One region of the Kocuria tytonicola genome, then DNA from elsewhere that is predicted to be linked to it. Evidence: riboswitches for the same ligand, from Rfam matches in the RefSeq annotation. Region 1 holds a riboswitch; each other region holds the start of a gene.

Evidence for each region. Region 1 has a riboswitch for thiamine pyrophosphate ahead of EAE32_RS02145 (3-oxoacyl-ACP reductase). Riboswitches for the same ligand answer to the same signal wherever they lie in the genome.
Region 2: it holds a riboswitch for thiamine pyrophosphate, as region 1 does, so the genes downstream of both, EAE32_RS06845 (bifunctional hydroxymethylpyrimidine kinase/phosphomethylpyrimidine kinase) here and EAE32_RS02145 (3-oxoacyl-ACP reductase) in region 1, are expected to answer to the same signal.
Region 3: it holds a riboswitch for thiamine pyrophosphate, as region 1 does, so the genes downstream of both, thiC (phosphomethylpyrimidine synthase ThiC) here and EAE32_RS02145 (3-oxoacyl-ACP reductase) in region 1, are expected to answer to the same signal.

Annotation. Positions count from the first base shown of each region.
Region 1 covers NZ_RDEX01000001.1:481,917-489,013, reverse strand. Annotated here, with positions in the region: gene EAE32_RS02175 (enoyl-CoA hydratase) at 1-477, opposite strand, end outside; gene nadE (ammonia-dependent NAD(+) synthetase) at 612-1,439, shown strand; gene EAE32_RS11855 (hypothetical protein) at 1,560-1,874, shown strand; gene nhaA (Na+/H+ antiporter NhaA) at 2,086-3,309, opposite strand; gene EAE32_RS02155 (hypothetical protein) at 3,678-3,899, shown strand; TPP riboswitch at 4,500-4,638, shown strand; gene EAE32_RS02145 (3-oxoacyl-ACP reductase) at 4,686-5,450, shown strand; gene EAE32_RS02140 (LLM class flavin-dependent oxidoreductase) at 5,452-6,885, shown strand.
Region 2 covers NZ_RDEX01000001.1:1,502,102-1,509,198, forward strand. Annotated here, with positions in the region: gene EAE32_RS06840 (Rne/Rng family ribonuclease) at 1-1,748, shown strand, start outside; TPP riboswitch at 1,857-1,950, shown strand; gene EAE32_RS06845 (bifunctional hydroxymethylpyrimidine kinase/phosphomethylpyrimidine kinase) at 1,938-3,572, shown strand; gene rplU (50S ribosomal protein L21) at 3,819-4,130, shown strand; gene rpmA (50S ribosomal protein L27) at 4,175-4,429, shown strand; gene obgE (GTPase ObgE) at 4,579-6,177, shown strand; gene proB (glutamate 5-kinase) at 6,267-7,097, shown strand, end outside.
Region 3 covers NZ_RDEX01000001.1:1,046,422-1,053,518, forward strand. Annotated here, with positions in the region: gene EAE32_RS04750 (HigA family addiction module antitoxin) at 1-149, shown strand, start outside; gene EAE32_RS04755 (nucleotidyltransferase family protein) at 237-545, shown strand; gene EAE32_RS04760 (HepT-like ribonuclease domain-containing protein) at 529-867, shown strand; gene EAE32_RS04765 (class I SAM-dependent methyltransferase) at 864-1,607, shown strand; gene EAE32_RS04770 (GNAT family N-acetyltransferase) at 1,634-2,110, shown strand; gene EAE32_RS11685 (hypothetical protein) at 2,191-2,427, shown strand; gene EAE32_RS04775 (GNAT family N-acetyltransferase) at 2,948-3,496, opposite strand; TPP riboswitch at 3,610-3,721, shown strand; gene thiC (phosphomethylpyrimidine synthase ThiC) at 3,718-5,574, shown strand; gene EAE32_RS04785 (L-lactate dehydrogenase) at 5,789-6,736, shown strand; gene EAE32_RS04790 (L-lactate permease) at 6,773-7,097, shown strand, end outside.

The DNA.
Region 1 (7,097 bases):
CATGGCCTTGGCCTTGCCCACCGCGCGGGTGAGCCGCTGCGTGCCGCCCATGCCCGGGATGACGCCCAGGGTGATCTCGGGCTGGCCGAACTTGGCGGTGTCCGCGGCAATGATCATGTCGCACATCATGGCCGCCTCGCAGCCACCGCCGAGCGCGTAGCCGGCCACCGCGGCGATCTTGGGGGTGCGCAGCCGGGCAAAGGTGTCCCACGCGGAGAAGAAGTCCTCGCGGTACATGTCCGAGCCGGTCTTGGAGGCCATCTCCTTGATGTCCGCGCCCGCGGCGAACGCCTTCTCGGAGCCGGTCAGCACGATCGCTCCGATCTCCGGATCGCGGTCCAGCTCGGTGGCCGCCGCCACGAGCTCGGTCATGGTCTGCACGTTCAGCGCATTGAGCGCCTTGGGGCGGTTCAGCGTGATCACGCCCACGCGTCCCTCGCGGCGGACCAGGATGGTTTCGTAGCTGTTTTCGCTCATGCGGCCAGCATCTCACGACGCCGCTGTGCCCCGCCTCACACGCGCGGGCGGCGGTCCCCGCGGAGGCGACCCAGCGGCGTCGTGGGCCGGGGGTCCGTCACACCCTTGAAACACGCGCTCGATACGATGACCGCATGCGTGAATTGCAGGCACAGATCATTGCCGAGCTCGGCGTCTCCCCGCAGATCGACCCGGCGCAGGAGGTGGCCCGGCGGGTCGACTTCCTGTGCGACTACCTCCGGGCGACGCACACCAGGGGCTTCGTGCTGGGCATCAGCGGCGGCGTGGACTCCACCCTGGCCGGCCGACTCGCGCAGCTGGCCGTGGAGAAGCTGCGCGAGGACGGTGTGGCCGCGGAGTTCGTGGCCATGCGCCTGCCCTACCGCACGCAGCAGGACGAGGACCACGCCCAGGCCGCCCTCGCGTTCATCGCACCGGACCGGGTGATCACGTACGACGTCGCTCCGGCCGTGGACGGGTTCGAGGCCGCCTACGCCGCGGCGACGGGCGAGCAGCTCACCGACTTCACGCGCGGCAACACCAAGGCCCGCGTGCGCATGACCGCGCAGTACGCGGTGGGCGGGGACCACAGCCTGCTGGTGATCGGCACGGACCACGCCGCGGAGTCCATCACCGGGTTCTTCACGAAGTTCGGGGACGGCGGCGCGGACCTCCTGCCCCTGGCCGGGCTGGACAAGCGCCAGATCCGGCAGCTGCTGGAGCACCTGGGGGCGTCGGAGCGGCTCGTCGGCAAGGTCCCCACTGCGGACCTGCTCAACGACAACCCCGGCCGCACGGACGAGGACGAGCTGGGCCTCACGTACGAGGACATCGACGACTACCTGGAGGGCAAGGACGTCCCCGAGCAGGTGGCGGAGAAGCTGGAGCAGATCTTCCTGCGCTCCCGCCACAAGCGCACCGTGCCGGTGACCCCGGCGGATGCGTGGTGGCGGGAGGGCTGAGCCTGCTGGCGCCCGGGCGAGCCCCGCCGCGGAAACACATCAGCGAACCCTCGCAATCACAAGTAGGGTGATAGTTGCGTCCTCGTGAGACGACGTACCCCTATCGAAGGAGAATTCACCATGCGTAAGACCGCAGCTACCGCCGCTCTGTCCCTGGCCATCCTGTCCGGCCTGTCCGCCCCGGCCATGGCCGCCACGGAGAGCCCCGCTCCCGCCTCCACCCAGCAGGAGGACGAAGGCCACGGCAACGCCGGCCTGTGGGGCCTGCTCGGTCTCGCCGGACTGGGCGGCCTGCTGAAGAAGAACAAGACCGTCCACACGGACCGCACCCACGATGCCCGGCCCGCCGACCGGACCCACACCGCCGGCTCCACGGATCGCGGCCACACCACGGGCACCACCAACGTGGACGGCGCCGACCGCGCCGGTCGCTGATCGACACTGAGTTGCGCAGTTTCTGAGATCCGGAACTGCACCTAGGGGTCCACCCGGTCACGGGCGGGCCCCTAGCCTGTTTCTGGGAGCGCCGTCCCGCGCGGGTCCGCGCGGATCCGCCCCCGCGAACTGCGCTGGAGCGGCCGGGAAAGGTCCGGATGGAAAGGGCGCGGCCATGAGACCCTTCCGGGGCGGCGCGGGGTGCGGCGGGTCAGGACGCGGCCGGCGACGTCACGCCAGCAGGGTTGTCCCGGTAGCGGCGGTTCCGGACGGCCAGCAGTCCACCGGCCAGCACCGCCGCCAGCACCGAGGCGGTCAGGACGGCCACCTTGGCCTGGTCCCCGGCCGCAGCGGCCGGGTCGAAGCTCAGCTCGGAGATCAGCAGGGAGACCGTGAAGCCGATGCCCGCGAGCAGCGCGACCCCCAGCAGGTCGATCCACTGGAACGAGGCGTCGAGCTTGCGCCCCGTGAGCTTCGTGGTGAGCCACGTGGCACCCATGATCCCGAGCGGTTTGCCCACCACGAGGCCCGCAATGGTGCCGAGGGTGACCGGGGCCGCGAGCGCCGTCGTCAGCCCGTCCCAGCCGCCCACCGCCACGCCCGCGGAGAAGAACGCGAAGACCGGCACCGCGAACCCAGCGGACAGGGGCCGGACGCGGTGCTCCAGATGCTCGGCGAGTTCCACCGGCTCCCCGCTCGCCTTGGCCCCCATGACCGGAACCGCGAAGCCCAGCAGGACGCCCGCCACCGTGGCGTGGATCCCGGCCTCGTGCACCAGAGCCCACGTGACCGCGGCCAGCGGCACCAGGATGACCCACGCGGCCCAGGTGCGGCGGGCGAAGAAGCGCGGGAACCGGTGCGTCACGAGACCGAACACGGCCAGCGGGACGAGCGCGAGGAGCAGCGGCAGCACGTGCACGTCGTCGGCGTAGAAGACGGCGATGATCGTGATGGCGAGCAGGTCGTCCACCACGGCGAGCGTGAGCAGGAACAGCCGCAGCGCGCTGGGCAGGTGTGAGCCCACGATCGCGAGCACCGCCACGGCGAACGCGATGTCCGTGGCTGTGGGGATGGCCCAGCCGCCCAGGGTCTCGGGGCCCGCCAGGTTGACCGCCGCGTAGATCAGCGCGGGCACGACGACGCCGCCCACGGCCGCCGCGATCGGCACCGCCGCCTTGCCCAGGTCCCGCAGGTCACCGGCAACGAACTCGCGCTTGAGCTCAAGGCCCACGAGGAAGAAGAAGATGGCGAGCAGACCGTCCGCGGCCCAGGTGCCGAGGCTGAGGTTCAGGTGCCACGGCTCGTAACCCACCTTGAGGTCCCGCAGGGCGAAGTAGTTGTCCGCAAAAGGAGAGTTGGCCCAGAGGATCGCGAGGACGGCGGCGACCACCAGGAGAACACCGGCCACGGTCTCCTCGCGGAGGAAGGCCAGCAGGCGGGAGAGGCGCGAGGGCTTCCGGTTCTCCGGGGCGTTCTCGGGAGAAAGGGTCTGGGCGGCACCTGCAGAGCCGTCGGCGGCGAGCGCATCAACGGCGCCGGACGTGTCCAGGGCAGGAGTGAGCGAGGAATGAGGGGGCAAAGGGGCCTCCGGGAGTCGACGGGCAACATGAGATTTCCGCCGACCAGACTTCCCGGCACACCAGCCATCAAGGGTAGCAGGTGGGGGTTGCGGGCACTCGGGGCGGTCACCCGGCACAGCCACCAGGCCGGGGCGGACCAGGGTCCGGGGCGTGGCCCGGACGGGGCCACGCCCCAGGATTCCCGGCACCTGACATGCGACCCCTGGGTGCGTACGGTGGGCAGATGCTCAAGCGGAAATCGGTGGGTTACCTGATCCAGGGATCGGTCATGCTGGCCCTCTTCGTGATCACCATCATCGGCGCCAGGGAATCGTGGCTCCTCATGACAGCGGAACTCTTGTTCGCGTTCATCTTCTTCCGCAGAGCATGGCAGGAACGTCGAGCGGAGACCGCCGCCGATCAGAACAGGGCCGAGCGCGAAGCACAGGACCCCACCCGCCCGTGAGAGCGGTGCCAGGGGCTCGGGCGATCGCGGCTCTACGACCCCGTTCCAACCATTGGCCCATGGAAAGGTCTGACTCTCGGGCGTGGGCGGGCATGGATGAACTACTCAGCCCGATTCCGGTAACGCCCCCAGAGCCAACCGGAGCGGCCAACCATAAGACTGGCTCCCCACAGGAGCAGGATCACGGGTGGAATCAGCGTCATCATGGGCGGTTGGTCCACGACCGTCATTGCACCGCCGACATTGCGCCAGGTGCACGTGTGGCCCAGCGGCACCCAGCTCCACCCCGGTTCGCCGAACACCGATCCTCCGTCCGCGAGTTCACAAGAGGTCGGCCCAGAATAGACAAGGCGCTCCGCAATCAGTGCCGCCATCCAGAGCAGCGTCGCGGCGAGCCACAATATCCATCCTGTGCGCCGGGCGCGCGTCATGGGAACGTTCCTTGCCATCCGCTCATCCTCACTGCGGGCCTACGAACCGGGACCATTTCCAGGGCGCATTCCTCGATGCAAACATTGTGTCCAGCTCTAGCATCTGCCGCTGAGCGAGGACTGGTCGTGCGACAGCCCCTTCCCCTTCACCGCCCCTGGCTACACTGGCCCCAGTGACACGGGGTGCCGTTGCCCGTTCCCTCGCTCGCGCGCTCGATGCAGCGCACCGCGGGGACCGCCGCGGCTGAGATGACACCCGTCGAACCTGTCCAGTTAGTACTGGCGAAGGGATGTCACGGTGGCTCCGCGCAGGTGGTGCACCGCGTTCTTCGCCGTGAGCCACACAGGAGTGAGCATGCGGATCGACAACACCATCGTCCTGGTCACCGGAGGCGCCCGTGGCCTGGGGGAGCACCTCAGCAGGGCGTTCGCGCGGGAGGGCGCGCGCGTCGTCGTCAACTACCACGCGAGCGAGGACCTCGCCCGGGCGCTGGTACGTGAGCTCGGGGAGGACCGGGCACTGGCGGTCCAGGCGGACGTGCGGGACGCGCAACAGGTGCGGGACATGGTCGCCCGGGCGCGGGAGCACTTCGGGGCGCCCGTCACGGTGGCCGTGAACAACGCGCTGGTGGACTTCAGCTTCAACGGGGACGCCCGCCCCACGCTGGAGGACCTGACCGCGGAGGACCTGACGCGGCAGTTCGAGGGTGCCGTGGTGGGTGCCCTCAACGTGATGCAGGCGGTGGCCCCCGGCATGGCGGAGACGGGCCGCGGGCGCATCATCAACATCGGCACCAACCTCTTCCAGAACCCCGTGGTCCCCTACCACGACTACACCGCCGCGAAGGCCGCCCTGCTCTCCCTCACGCGCACCGCCGCCAAGGACCTGGGCCCGCAGGGCATCACGGTGAACATGCTCTCCGGCGGCCTGCTCCGCACCACGGATGCGAGCGCCGCCACCCCGGACGAGGTCTTCGACGTCATTGCCGCCGGCACTCCCCTGGGCCGCGTGACCACCCCCGAGGAGTTCGCGGACACCGCCCTGTTCTTCGCCTCGGACTGGTCGCGCGGGGTCACCGGGCAGAACCTCGTGGTCGACGGCGGACTGGTGATGGACTGACATGACGGCATCCTCCGAGCACGACGACGACGCCGCGCCGGGTCCCGCTGCCACGGCGGGTTCCGCGGCGCGTCCTGCCGCGGCCGACGACGATCATTCCCCGGGCACGCGCGCTCGGGCCGCGAGCGGTGCGGACACGCAAGACCGCTCCGGCCGCCGACTGCACCTCAACGCCTTCCTCTACGGCACGGGCCACCACCAGGCGGCGTGGCGTGCACCGGACTCCGCGGTGCACCGGCTCACGGACATCGGCTACTACGAGGAGCTGGCCCGGACGGCGGAGCGCGGCCTGTTCGACGCCGTGTTCTTCGCGGACGGCCACAGCGTGGGGGACGTCTCCGGCGGGCCCCACTGGTCCCTGGAACCGCTGACCGCACTGTCCGCGATGGCGCGCGTCACCGACCGCATCGGCCTGGTGTGCACGGTGTCCTCCACCTTCTTCACCCCGTTCCACGCGGCCCGGATGCTGGCCTCCCTGGACCACATCTCGGGCGGGCGCGCGGGGTGGAACGTGGTGACCTCCATGTGGGACGCGGAGGCCCGTAACCACGGTTACGAGGCCATGCCGCCCAAGGACGAGCGGTACGAGCGCGCCCGCGAGTTCGTGGCGGTCGCCCGCGCCCTGTGGGCCAGCTGGGACTCGGACGCAGTCACCGCAAACCGGGACGGCCAGTGGGCGAACCCGGCCAAGCTGCACCCGGTGCACCACCAGGGCAAGCACTTCCTGGTGGACGGCCCCCTCACGGTGCCGCGCTGCCCGCAGGGTGAGCCGGTGCTCTTCCAGGCGGGAGCCTCGGGGCCCGGGAAGGCCCTGGCGGGGGACGTTGCCGAGGGGATCTACGCCGTGGCCTACGACCTCCCGGCAGCCCAGGGGTACTACGCGGACGTGAAGTCCCACGTGGCCGCAGCGGGCCGGGACCCGGACTCCGTGGTGGTCATGCCCGGTCTGGTGACCTACGTGGGCCGCACCCACGAGGAGGCACGGGCCAAGCAGGAGCGCGTGGACCGGCTCCTGCCGGTGGAGCAGTCACTGGCGCAGCTCTCCACGTTCGTGGAGCAGGACTGCTCGGGCTGGGACCTGGACGCGCCCGTCCCCGACCTGGCCCCGCTGGAGGAGTTCACCGGACCGCAGGGCCGCTACGGCACCATCCTGCGCATCGTGGAGGCCGAGAACCCCACGGTCCGCCAGCTGCTCGGACGCCTGGCCGCAGGCGGCGGGCACTGCACCATGGTGGGCACCCCCGAGTCCATCGCGGACCGGATGCAGGAGTGGTTCGAGAACGGCGGCGCGGACGGCTTCAACCTCATGCCGCCCGTGCAGCCGGACGCCCTCACGGACTTCGTGGACCTCGTGGTCCCCGAGCTGCAACGCCGCGGCCTGTTCCGCACCAAGTACACCGCCACCACCCTGCGCGGGCACCTCACGCAGGCCTGACGCCCCACCCCACGACCCTCGGGATCAAGTGCAGAAATTGCCGCTCTGGGGCTGATCGGCGGCATGATCTGCACTTGATCCCAGTGAGAGGGCGCGCGGGTGAGGGTGGCAGGTGACGGGGCAGGGGTAAGGCGAGGGGTGTCGGTGGCACCCAGGGTGGTGACGGGCGTGGGGAAGCCGGCCGTGCGGCGTCGTCGGGCCCCACGAACCCC
Region 2 (7,097 bases), 1.0 Mb from region 1:
AGCGCTGGACCGAGGACGAGGACCTCTTCGTGCACATGCGCGTGGAGGAGCAGATCCAGAAGGCCCTGGAGCGCAAGGTGTTCCTGCCCTCCGGCGGCTCGCTCGTGATCGACCGCACCGAGGCCATGACCGTGGTGGACGTCAACACGGGCAAGTTCACGGGCTCGGGCGGCAACCTCGAGGAGACCGTCACCAAGAACAACCTGGAGGCCGCCGAGGAGATCGTGCGCCAGCTGCGGCTGCGGGACATCGGCGGGATCATCGTGGTGGACTTCATCGACATGGTCCTGGAGTCCAACCGGGACCTCGTGCTGCGCCGGCTCGTGGAGTGCCTGGGTCGGGACCGCACCAAGCACCAGGTGGCGGAGGTGACGTCCCTGGGCCTCGTGCAGATGACGCGCAAGCGCATGGGCACCGGGCTGCTGGAGGTCTTCTCCGAGCCGTGCGAGGAGTGCGCGGGCCGCGGTGTGCTGGTCCACGACCACCCGCTCAAGGGCCGCAACGCCCCCGCCCCCACGGACCACCGGGGCGGGCGCAACGACCGCAAGCGCTCGCGCCAGAAGCAGGGCACCCCCGCGCAGGAGAAGCCCCGTTCCGGCAACCGGTCCCAGGACTCGGGCGAGCAGAACGCCCGGGACGAGGCCACCCGCACCGCGTTCGCCAACATCGCGGCAGCCTCCTCCCACGAGGACGACGACGCCGCGCAGGACGGTTCCGGGGACGGCGCCCGCAGCGGCGGCGGGGACTCCGCACACCAGGACGGCTCGGAGCAGCACTCCGGCGGCCGTCAGGGGGGCGAGCACGCCGGTGACGGCGAGTCCGAGGGCGGCCGCCGCCGCAAGAAGCGCCGCGGCAAGCGCAGCCGCGGTCGCGCGCAGAACGGCGAGGACAACGGCTCGCAGGACGGCAGCGGCTCCGACACCGACACCGGTTCGGGGCAGGATGCGGGGGAGGGCGACTCCTCCAGCCTCACCATCCACGGCGAGGTCATCGAACTGCCGCAGGGCCAGCGCCCGCAGAAGGACCGCTCGCGGGACTCCGGGTCCGGGCGCCACGGCGGCACGAAGACCCGTGAGCAGCGGGAGACCGCCGAGGAGGCCATGACCCTGGACTCCCTCACCGCCGCGTTCTCCGGCGAGGACGCCTCGCAGGACACCGACGGCCACACCTCCGGGGGCCGCGGCGCCACGGACACGGGGTCCGGCACCGAGGGCACCCGGAACCGGGGCTCCGAGGGCACGGACGAGCGCTCCGGACGCCAGCGCGGCCGCGGACGTGGCCGGTCCCGCTCCCAGGGCGGGGCGGCATCGTCCTCCGGCGGCGCAGACGAGGGCACCTCCTCCGGGCACAACGCGGCGGCGCCGCGCACCACCGGGGTGGTGGGCGCCGCCGGAGCGGTCACCTCCGGGTCCGACGCCGGCTCGGGCGATGCCGCGGCCAGCAGTGCCGGCCGGAACGGGGCCGGTCGGGGCGCGGCCGGGAACGGCAGCGCGACCGCCTCGCAGCCGGCCGCCGAGCAGCAGACCCCGGCCAGGCGGCGTCGTGGTTCGCGGCGTGCCGTGGCCCCCGCCGCGGCACCGGGCACCGCGAGCGTGCAGAAGCACGAGTACACCCCGTCCGAGAGGACCGCGGCCCGCTTCACCGCGGCAGCGTCCGCCAATCCCGTGGCGGCGTCGGACGGTCGGCCCACGGTGGTGGGTGTGGGCGTCAAGGCCCAGGACATCACCATGACGCCCCAGGGCGAGTGATGGCCGCGGTGCGCGCCCGGGCCGTCCGGGTGCGCACCGCGAACACCACCATGCACCACCTCGCAGGAGCGCTCGGACCCGTCCGGGCGCTCCTGTGGCATGATCGGGACCACGCACACGGGGTGCCGCCGAGCGGCTGAGAACACACCCGTCGAACCTGATCTAGCTCGCACTAGCGAAGGGAATGTCGTGACCACCACGCCTTCTGCCCCCGCCCCCCGCGTCCTCTCGATCGCCGGGACCGATCCCACGGGCGGTGCCGGGCACGCCGCGGACCTCAAGTCCATTGCCGCGATGGGCGGCTACGGACTCAGCGTGGTCACCGCGGTGGTCGCCCAGAACACCCAGGGTGTGGTGGCCGTGCACACCCCGCCGGTGGAGGTCCTGCAGGCCCAGCTGGACGCCGTGGCCCAGGACGTGGAGCTGGACGCCGTGAAGGTGGGCATGCTCGGCTCCGTGCCGGTCATCGAGACCGTGGGCCGGTGGCTCGCGGAGCACCGGGCGCCCGTGGTCGTGGTCGACCCCGTCATGGTGGCCACCGCGGGCGGCCGGCTGCTGGAGCCCGAGGCCGAGCACGCCCTGCGGAGGATCCTGCACCACGCGGACCTCATCACCCCCAACCTGCCCGAGCTCGCGGTGCTGGCCGAACGGCCCGTGGCGCGCACGTGGGACGAGGCGCTCGCGCAGGGGCGCGCCGTCGCGGACACCTTCGGCACGCGGGTGCTCGTCAAGGGCGGGCACCTCGCGGGGGAGAGCACCCCGGACGCCCTCGTGGTCCCCGGGCGGCAGGAGCCCGCCGCTCAGTACGGGGGAGCGCGGGTGGCCACCCGCAACACCCACGGCACCGGCTGCTCGCTGTCCTCGGCGCTCGCCACCGTGGTGGCCCGCACGGGGGACTGGGCGGGCGGCATCGGCACGGCCCGCACGTGGCTGCGCGGTGCGCTGCGCGCGGCGGACTCCCTGCACGTGGGCCACGGCAACGGCCCGGTGCACCACATGCACCACGTGCAGGACCTCGTGGCGGACCCCGCCTTCGTCTCGGCGGCCGGCGCGGCGGACGACGACGCCGCGCCCGGGCGCTCCGGGGTGGGTCCCCGTGCGCACGGCGTCCCCGCAGCCGGCGCGGGGCAGCCCGCAGACGCGCGGGAGGCGGACGCGCGGGGCACGGCGGAGCGGTTCACGGACGAGCTCTGGGAGGACTGCGCGCCGATCCGGGAGGAGATCGCGGCACTGCCGTTCGTCACGGCGCTGGGGGACGGCACCCTGGAGCGGGCGGCGTTCGAGTGGTACCTGGACCAGGACATGCAGTACCTGGAGGCCTACTCCCGGGCACTGGCGCTGCTCGCGGCCGCGGCGCCGGGGGAGGAGATCCGGGAGTTCTTCGCGGCCGCGGCCGCCGCGGTGGTCACGGGCGAGTCCGCCCTGCACCGGGCCCGCCTCGGGGGCCGCTCCCCGGAACCGCCCTCGGCCACCACGAGCGCCTACGCCGACTTCCTGCTGGCGCGCACGGGCCAGGACGGCTTCGCGGTGGGAGCCGCCGCCGTGCTGCCGTGCTACTGGCTCTACGCCCACGTGGGCACGGAGCTCACCCGGCGCGCCCACGACGTCGGATGGGAGGGCCACCCGTTCGCGGACTGGCTGGCCACCTACAGCGACCCGGACTTCCAGAGTGCCACGGACGTCGCACGCCGCGCGGTGGACCGTGCGGCGGCCACCGCGGACCCCGCCACGCGCGAGGCCATGCGCCGTGCATTCCGGCGGGCGTGCCGCCTGGAGCTCGCGTTCTTCGCCCAGACCGCGGACGACGCCGCCGGGCGGCCATGATTGGCGCGGCTTCGGGTCATCGGGTAGTCTGGGCTGTCGGTGCCAGCCACCGGTGTGCGTCATCAGCAATGACACGCGCCCGGAAGCGGCACGCTCGGGTGAACTTCCTGTTTTGATGCGATAGCCACGCAACCGTGCGGTCGGTCGTGAACCACCGCGGCGTGATGTCTCGACATTCGCAGTGCTCCAGGAGCCCACCCGGCCATTACACGCAGTCCATAGATGTCGAGAGAAGTGAGTTCCCAAGTGGTGTACGCGATTGTCCGCGCAGGCGGCCGCCAGGAGAAGGTTTCCGTAGGAGACCTCGTGACCCTTGACCGCGTCGCCGGCGAGGCAGGCAGCACCTTCGAGCTCCCTGCACTGCTGCTGGTCGATGGGGACAAGGTCACCTCCGACTCCAAGACCCTGGCCAACGTCAAGGTCACTGCCGAGATCGTGGAGGACCTGCGCGGTCCCAAGATCTCGATCATGAAGTACAAGAACAAGACCGGCTACAAGAAGCGTCAGGGTTTCCGCGCCGAGCTGACCACGGTCAAGATCACCGGCATCGACGCCTGACCGCCGGTCCCCCGTACATTTTCCAACGAAGGTAGGCACACACCATGGCACATAAGAAGGGTGCGAGTTCCACTCGCAACGGCCGTGACTCCAACGCCCAGTACCTGGGTGTCAAGCGCTTCGGCGGCCAGTCCGTCAACGCCGGCGAGATCATCGTCCGCCAGCGCGGCACGCACTTCCACCCGGGCCTGAACATGGGCCGCGGCAAGGACGACACCCTGTTCGCCCTGGCCGCCGGTGTCGTCGAGTTCGGCACCCGCCGTGGCCGCCGCGTGGTCAACATCCAGACCGCCGAGTAGTCATTGCTTCGGACCTCAGGGTCCACCCGCCGCCACCTGAGCGTGGCGGCGACCACTGGAGGGTGGGCGCGTCTCGCGCTCACCCTCTAGTCTTTTGAGCAGAACCCCGGTCCGCCCGCCCACGGGGGACCCAGACGTCGAGGAGCCACGTGGCCAGTTTTGTTGATCGAGTCATCGTGCACGCCACGGGCGGCAACGGCGGCCACGGCTGCGTCTCCGTCAAGCGCGAGAAGTTCAAGCCGCTGGGCGGTCCGGACGGCGGCAACGGCGGGGACGGCGGTTCCGTGGTCCTCCGGGTGGACGGACAGTCCACCACGTTGCTGGGCTTCCACCACGCACCCCACCAGAAGGCGCCCAACGGCGAGCCCGGCAAGGGCGACATGCGCCACGGCTTCAAGGGCCAGGACCTCGTGCTCTCCGTCCCGGACGGCACCGTGGTCAAGGACCGCGAGGGCAACGTGCTCGCGGACCTGCTGGGGGAGGGTGCGGAGTACGTGCTCGCCGCCGGTGGCCAGGGCGGTCGCGGCAACGCCGCACTGGCCTCGCCCAAGCGCAAGGCCCCGGGCTTCGCGCTGCTGGGGATCCCGGGCGAGGAGCAGGAGGTGGAGCTCGAGCTGAAGTCCATTGCGGACGTCGCGCTCGTGGGCTTCCCCTCCGCGGGCAAGTCCAGCCTGATCGCCGCGATGAGTGCCGCACGCCCCAAGATTGCCGACTACCCGTTCACCACGCTCGTGCCCAACCTGGGCGTGGTGCAGGCGGGTGACACGCGGTTCACGGTCGCGGACGTGCCCGGTCTGATCCCCGGTGCGTCCGAGGGCAAGGGCCTGGGGCTGGAGTTCCTGCGCCACGTGGAGCGCTGCGCCGCGCTGGTGCACGTGATCGACTGCGCCACTCTCGAACCGGGCCGGGACCCCCTCACGGACCTGGACGCCCTGGAGGCGGAGCTCGCGCACTACGCCGAGGCCATCCGGGACGAGGACCCCACCGCGGTCCCGCTCACGGAGCGGCCCCGCCTGGTGGTGCTCAACAAGGTGGACGTGCCCGACGCCCGGGAGCTCGCGGACTTCATCCGCCCCGAGCTGGAGCAGCGCGGCTACCCCGTGTTCGAGATCTCCACGGCCTCCCACGAGGGCCTGCGGGAGCTGGGCTTCGCCATGGCGAGCCTCGTGGCCGAGGCCCGCGAGCAGGAGGAGGCCCGTGAGGAGCAGCGCCGCACGGTGACGGTGCTGCAGCCCGAGCCCGCGCGGCGTCGTCGGGGGAAGGACCGCCAGGAGTTCGTGATCACGCGCGAGGACCGCGCGGAGGAGCCGCTGTACCACGTGCGCGGGGAGAAGCCCGAGCGCTGGGTGCTGCAGACGGACTTCAACAACGACGAGGCGGTGGGCTACCTCGCGGACCGCTTCGCCAAGCTGGGCATCGAGGACGAGCTGTTCCGGATCGGCGCGAAGCCCGGCAACGCCGTGCTCATCGGTCCGGAGGAGAACGGCGTGGTCTTCGACTGGGAGCCCACCATGGTGGGCGGAGCGGAGCTGCTGGGCGGCCCGCGCGGCTCGGACCTGCGCCTCGAGGAGACCTCCCGTCCCACCCGCCGCGAGAAGCGGGAGCAGTTCTACGACCGCATGGACGCGAAGTCCGAGGCCCGCGCGGAGCTCGAGGAGGAGCGCCGCGCCGGGATCTGGACCGAGTCCGTTGACGGAGCCCGAGATCGCCGTCGCACTGCCGAGCAGAAGGAGACGAACGAGAAGTGACCGGCACCCCGCAGGGCACGCACCGCGAGAAGACCCCCACCGAGACGATCGACGTCTCCGCCGTGGAGCAGCAGGCCTCGAAGTCCGCCATCCAGCTCAGCACCGAGAGCCGCGGGAAGAACCGCCGCTCGGCCATCGGCAGCCGTGAGGAGCTGCCCGCCGCGCGCCGTGTGGTGGTCAAGGTGGGCTCGTCCTCCCTGACGTCGATCGAGAACTCGATCGACGAGAACGCGCTGCGCAGCATCGTGGACGCGCTCGGGCGCATCAAGGCGCAGGGCGTGGAGGTGGTGTTCGTCTCCTCGGGCGCCATCACCGCGGGGCTGCAGCCGCTGGGGCTCTCGAAGCGGCCGAAGGACCTGGCCACCAAGCAGGCCGCGGCCTCGGTGGGCCAGGGGCTGCTGATCTCGCGCTACACCGAGTACTTCGCGCGCCACCACGTGACCGTGGGCCAGGTGCTCCTGACCGCCGAGGACCTGATGCGCCACTCGCAGTACAAGAACGCGCACCGCCAGATCGAGCGGCTGCTGGACCTCGGCATCCTGCCCATCGTCAACGAGAACGACGCCGTGGCCACCCACGAGATCAAGTTCGGGGACAACGACCGGATCGCCGCCCTGGTGGCCCACCTGATCAAGGCGGACGCCCTGCTGCTGCTCTCGGACGTGGACGCGCTCTACACCCGGCCCCCCCAGGACGGCGGCGAGCGGATCGCCACGGTGGCGGACCCCATCACGGACCTCGAGGGCGTGGAGATCGGCACGGTCGGCCGCGCCGGAGTGGGCTCCGGCGGCATGGTGACCAAGGTGCAGGCGGCGCGCATCGCGGCGTCGTCGGGCATCCCGGCGCTCGTGACGTCCGCGGCGAACATCGAGCGGGCCCTGGCCGGTGAGGACGTGGGGACCTGGTTCGCCACCACGGGC
Region 3 (7,097 bases), 560 kb from region 1:
TCACCGCGGACACGGCCCCCCGATTGGCACGCTATTTCGGGACCTCGGCGGAGTTCTGGCTCAACCTGCAGAGCCTCTACGAGTTGGACTGCGCGGAAGACCGGGCGGGGGAGCGCATTGCGGCGATTACGCCGCTCGCCGTGGTGTGACTTTCGAGCTACCAACGGTCTAGCTTCCTTCAACAAGGCGCACGACGTCCTGTACCGCTGTCCGCCATGCCATGGGACACTGGGCGCATGAGTCAGACCGTGAGCCTCGACCTGGACGCGATCAGCCGTGCCGCAGAGCGTCATGGTGTCGCAGAGCTTGAGCTGTTCGGATCAGCTGTTTCAGGTGATTTTGCTACCGACAGTGATGTCGATTTCCTGGTCGTCTTCCTCCCGGATCGTGCAGATCCGTTCGAGGACTTCTGCGCTCTCCGGGATGAGCTCTGCCAGATTGTTGAACGCGACGTCGACCTGGTCGTCAAGCGCGCCATCCGAAACCCGTACTTCAGGGAGTCGGCACTGGCGCACACGGAGACTGTCTATGTTGCCCACCTCTAAGGCACACCTCTGGGATGCTCGCGAAGCTTGTCTGGCGATTCTCTCCTTCGTGGACGGTATCGACGGGAATGATTTCCATGCCAACCTGCTGGTGCAGTCGGCCGTGGAACGCCAGCTGGAGATTCTGGGGGAAGCGTTGAAGCGACTGCGGCGGACGGATCCGGAGACCGCTGCGGAAGTGCCTGATCTTGGCCGAATCATCGGCATGCGCAATGTCATCGCGCACGAGTATGCCGTAGTGGACCATGCGATTGTGTGGTCGGTCGTTGACTCACGCTTAGCCTCCCTCGCGGTTCAGCTGGCTGAACTTCTCGAGTCATGAGCTATGACGATCCCCGTCTCGTGGCGGTCTACGACTTTGACAACCCCGACGGGCCCGATCACGACTTCTTCCGGGATATGGCTACGCACAGCGGTGCTACCCGGATCACGGACCTGGGCTGCGGCACCGGCCTGCTCACGGTGACGCTTTGCGGTCCCGGCCGGGAAGTCACGGGGATTGATCCATCCTCCGCCATGCTCGAGCAGGCGCGTACCCGGCAGGGCGGTGACCGGGTGCGGTGGATTCAGGGCACCTCTGAGCAGATCACCTCGAACAACGCCGACATGGTGGTGATGAGCGGCAACGTGGCGATGCACATTCTCGGAGCGCAGTGGCACACCGCGCTGTCCGACATTGCCAGGGGTCTCCGTCCCGGAGGCCTTCTCGCCTTCGAAAGCCGCAACCCCGAGGCTCGCGCGTGGGAGAAGTGGCAGCAGGAAGCGTCCTGGCGGGAGACGCCCGCCGGCATCCTGCGGGAGTCGTTGAGGACCGATCCGCCCGGCGAGGACGGCGTGGTGGTCATGCACAGTACCTACGAGTTCGACGACGGTTGCGGGACGAACGAGGTCCAACGATTGCAGTTCCGAAGCCATGAACGGATTGTCGAGGACCTCGCGATGGCGGGCCTGGATGTCACGGCCACGTACCGGGACTGGAATAGGGCACCATTCACCGGCGGTGCGGATCAGCCGCTCATGGTGTTCGTCGCGACCCGGTGCGAGGGACTGTCCCGTGACTGATTCGCCATGGTCGACAGGAGGTCAACGTGGCGAGAAGTGAATGGCGCGCAGAACGGGATGGCCAGGTTACCGAGGACGTGGCCCGGCTGCTGGGCACAGTTCCGGAGTGGTTTGGCCGGCCCGAATCCAATGCTGAGTACATTAATGCGGCCTGTATCATGGAAACGTGGACCGTCCGTGACAGTTTGAACAAGGTCGTCGGTGTGACGCTTGTGAACCGTCACTTTCCTCACGTCGCTGAAATCCATCTCACTGTGGTGGACCGGGGCGTCCACGGTCAAGGAGTGGGCTCCGCAATGCTGGCCGCTGTCGAAGGCGATTCCAGAGCACGCGGGGTGAAGCTCCTGGAGGTCAAGACTCTTGGCCCCTCACATCCGGACCCTGGATACGCGCGCACGAGAAAATTCTATGAGAGGTGTGGGTTTCTCCCCATGGAGGAAACCGCCCTGTGGGGTGAGGGAACTCCCTGTCTGATCATGGTGAAACCACTCGGCCCCACGTAAATCAGGGAGTCACCCAGAGATCCGTGCGGACGTGCCGGGGGCGCTGCTTGGAAGAATAATGGGCGTCAGCGTCTCCGCGGGTGGACGACCTGATCGAGATGCATCTGGGCAGGCTGAAAGGAACGTTGACCCCCATGGCAAAAGCCCTCAAAGACTTCGTGGCGGAGCATTCAGTGGATCGCGAGCGCGTCGAAGGATACAAGGAACGGATGCTGTCAGACGCCCACGCCTACAGGCTTCGTGAGCGGCTAGGGACGGGTGGACTGTCCCAAGCGCCACTGGCCCAGCGCGACGGCCTCGGCCGACGGCAGAACTGAGGCTGGCCCCTTTCGCTCTCGGATGACGTGGGCCGTCACTCTTTGTAGACACTGACCGACAGTCGCTTCAGGACCTCGCGGTCTTCGAGGTGGTGGAGCCCCAGGCGCTCGTAGAGGTGCCGCGGGAACGTTGTACCGTCCCGTGGCCACAGCGGCGATCACGTCGCCTCCCTCCACCACCACATGCCACGTGAGTTTTGCCGCCGTCAATTCCGCCGCTGTCTCGCTGAGCTGCGGGATGCGGTCGTCGCCGATCAGGGCGGCCTCCACGCGATAGGCCACGCGTTGCAGGTTCACGAGTTCATCCACGTGCCCCGCAACCTTGGACGGGGTGTGTTCGCGGATCACCATCCGTGCAGGGCCGTTGTCAGGCATGGTTCCAGTGACTCAGCACGGCGCCACCTCGGCAAGGTCACCGGGATGGACCGCTCGGAAACAACCAGGCGGGTGGCCACGCTCACGGAATGAGGCCCCTGCTTATACCAAGACCCTCACCCCTCTTGAAGCCAGGTAGCTGCGGTCATGCGGATGGGTAGGCGGTAAACCCTAAGCTTTCGTAGAGGCCCATCGCTGCGGGCGACGTGCCGTCTCCGAAGCGCAGACTGATCGCAGCATTGCCAGCGACCGAGCATGTTTCGATGGCATGCAGTACGAGGGCCCGTCCCGCGCCCAAGCCCCGATAGCGTGGATGAACGAACAGGTCGATGATGAACGGACCATCCAACCACTCGTCCCAGATGGAATGTTCCACCACCATGACCGCGCCAACGGGCCGATTGTTGACCCACGCCGTGGCGCAAGCATCCGGTCTTAAAGCGCCGTAGTCTCCCCGGAAAGTCGCCTCAATTTCTTCACGGGCCGAGGCCATGTCCTCGGCGGCGACCCCTAATGGGTATCCCTCGAAGTAGAGCTTCGCCAGGGAGGTTCGAGAAGCCGCGTCCAAGGAGCGGATGGAGACCGGGGACGATCGGTGGGTTGAGCGAGTGACTGTGGGAAGAGAGAGGCGCAAAATATCCGAGGGCATGAGTAATCCGTTCTGGTCCAATTGACAGGGCAGGAAACTACTCACGCACGGCGCATGCTTTTGATTGTAACCATGGGTGGCTTGCCCGCAAGACCTTCGGGGACGCGGCGCAGGAACCGTTCAGGAGTCGCCTGAAGAGCAATGTGTGCTAGACATGTGACCGTCCACACGGGAGCCCCAGACACGGGGGCTGAGATCGGGCCAGTGCTGCTCGAGACCGTCGAACCTGAACCGGGTCATACCGGCGTAGGAAGTGAGGAACGGCCATGTCTTCCCATGCCCCCACACCAACCAGCACCACCACTCACAGCACCACCGCGCCTACGGGCACCACTCCGACGGACGGAGAAGGCACTACTTCGAGTGCCACAACCCAGTCCGAGCAGCACAACTCCCACCGCCTCGCCTGGCTGGAGGACACGGAGCACTGCATCCAGGTCCCCGTCACCGAGATCCACCAGCTGGACTCCCCGGACGGCACCCCCAACGAGCCCCTGCGCGTGTACCGCACCATGGGCCCGGGCAGCGTACCGGAGGAGGGCCTGGAGCCCTGGCGTGCCGAGTGGATCGAGGCCCGCGGGGACACCGAGGTCTACGAGGCCCGCGGTCGGAAACTGGAGGACGATGGCCGCGGCGCCGTCCGTCGTGGCGCCCCGCAGCAGCAATGGCGGGGAAGCAAGCCGGAACCCCGGCGGGCCCGGCCCGGCAGGTGCGTGACCCAGATACAATACGCGCGCCGCGGCGTCGTCACCCCCGAGATGCGCTTTGTGGCGCTGCGAGAACAGTGCGACGTCGAGCTCGTGCGGGAGGAGGTGGCCGCCGGCCGGGCCGTGATCCCCCTGAACGTGAACCACCCGGAATCCGAGCCCATGGTCATCGGGCGGAAGTTCCTGGTGAAGGTGAACGCGAACATCGGCAACTCGGCGGTGACCAGCTCCATCAGCGAGGAGGTGGCCAAGCTGGAGTGGGCTGCCAAATGGGGAGCGGACACGCTCATGGACCTCTCCACGGGCAACGACATCCACACCACGCGCGAGTGGATCCTGCGCAACTCGCCCATCCCCATCGGCACGGTGCCCATCTACCAGGCGCTGGAGAAGGTGGACGGGGACGCCAACGCGCTCACGTGGGAGATCTACCGGGACACCGTGATCGAGCAATGCGAGCAGGGCGTGGACTACATGACGGTCCACGCGGGCGTCCTGCTGCGCTACGTGCCGCTCACCGCCGAGCGCGTGACCGGGATCGTCTCGCGCGGCGGGTCGATCATGGCCGGCTGGTGCCTGGCGCACCACCGCGAGAACTTCCTGTACACGCACTTCGACGAGCTGTGCGAGATCTTCGCGCGCTACGACGTCGCCTTCTCCCTGGGCGACGGCCTGCGCCCCGGCTCCATCGCTGACGCCAACGACGCCGCGCAGTTCGCCGAGCTCGACACCCTCGCGGAACTCACGAAGCGGGCGTGGGAGCACGACGTCCAGGTGATGGTGGAGGGCCCCGGCCACATCCCGCTGCACAAGATCCGCGAGAACGTGGAACGCCAGCAGGAGCTGTGCGACGGCGCCCCGTTCTACACGCTGGGCCCGCTCGCCACGGACATCGCCCCTGGCTACGACCACATCACCTCCGCGATCGGCGCCACCGAGATCGCCCGCTACGGCACCGCGATGCTCTGCTACGTCACCCCCAAGGAGCACCTGGGCCTGCCCAACCGGGACGACGTCAAGACCGGCGTGATCACCTACAAGATCGCCGCGCACGCCGCGGACATCGCCAAGGGCCACCCGGGCGCCACCGAGCGCGACGACGCCCTCTCGAAGGCGCGCTTCGAGTTCCGCTGGCGGGACCAGTTCGGCCTGGGCCTGGACCCGGTCACCGCGCAGGAGTACCACGACGAGACCCTGCCCGCCGAGCCCGCCAAGACCGCGCACTTCTGCTCGATGTGCGGGCCCAAGTTCTGCTCCATGCGCATCTCCCAGGACATCCGGGACACCTACGGCAGCGCGGAGAACCAGGCCGCGATCGCGGGCATGCAGCGCAAGAGCCAGGAGTTCCTCGCGGCCGGCGGCCAGGTCTACCTCCCCAGGCCCACGCTGCGGAAACCGGACGGCGCCACCTCCTGATCCGGGACCTCTGGCCAGGGACCACGACGCCGCCCGGCCGGCTTCCGGCCGGGCGGCGCCCTCCGGTGCCCCGGGCCCGCTGCGACGACTGACCCGGGTGTGGTCCGCGCCTCTCGTGGCTGTGAGGAAAACAACGTGTGGCCGGCGGACGAAGCTCCGAACCGCTGGGTGTCATCCGTATCCGTACGGCCTCGCGAGGACTAGCGTTGACACCATGATCAAGGACTCGAAACTCACCGTCGTCGGAGCCGGAGCCGTGGGATCGAGCGTGGCCTATGCCTCGCTGATTCGGGGGTCCGTGCGCCACATCGCCCTCTACGACATCGCGTCCGCGAAGGCCGAGGCGGAGGCCCTGGACCTCGCCCACGGCTCGCAGTTCGCCGCGCACACGGACATCGTGGGTGGCGGCTCGGACATCGCGCTGACCGAGAACTCGGACGTGGTGGTCATCACCGCGGGCGCCAAGCAGAAGCCCGGGCAGACCCGCCTGGACCTGGCCGGGACCAACGCGAAGATCATGTCCCAGCTGGTGCCGCCGTTGCTGGAGGCCTCCCCGAACGCCGTGTTCGTGGTGGTCACCAACCCGTGCGACCCGCTCACCACGCTGTCCCAGCAGGAGACCGGGCTGCCCGCGGAGCGGATCTTCGCCTCCGGCACCGTGCTGGACACTTCCCGGCTGCGCTGGCTCATTGCCCAGAAGGCGGGCGTGGCCACCTCCAGCGTGCACGCGCACATCGTGGGCGAGCACGGCGACTCCGAGTTCGCGCTGTGGTCCACCGCGACCATCGGCACCGTGCCCATCCTGGAGTGGACCCGGGACGGCGAGCGGGTGTTCACCCGTGAGGACCTGGACCAGATCCTCTCCGAGGTGCGGGGCGCGGCCTACAAGGTGATCGAGGGCAAGGGTGCCACCAACGACGCCATCGGCCTGTCCAGCGCGCGCATCGTGGAGGCCATCACCGGTGACCAGCACGCCGTGCTGAACGTGGCCCCGGTGCTCTCGGACTTCCACGGCATCGACGGCATCGCCATGTCCGTGCCCAGCGTGGTCAGCGCGGCAGGTGCCGTGCCCATCCGCGAGACCCCCTTCGCTGAGGACGAGCTCGACCGGCTGAAGGCGTCCGCGAACACGCTGCGCGGCGTCGTCGACAGCCTGTCCTGAGCCCAGCCCCGCCCCACGTCCCGAAAGAACAGCGCCATGTGGACCCAAACCCTCGACACCCTGGGCAGCCTGCCCCTGACCGCGCTCGTGGCCGCCGTGCCCATCGTCGTGTTCCTCGCGTGCATGATGCTCTTCAAGCTCACGGGCCTGAAGTCCGGCGTGATCGCGCTGGTGGTGCAGGTGCTCGTGGCGCTGCTGGTGTTCCACATGCCGGCCTCCGCGGTGGCCGGGGCGGGACTGCTGGGCCTGCTCACGGCGTTGTGGCCCATTGCGTACATCATCGTGATGGCGGTGTGGCTGTACCGGCTGAGCGTGCGGTCGGGGCGCTTCGACGTGATCCGCTCCTCCATTGCGAACGTCT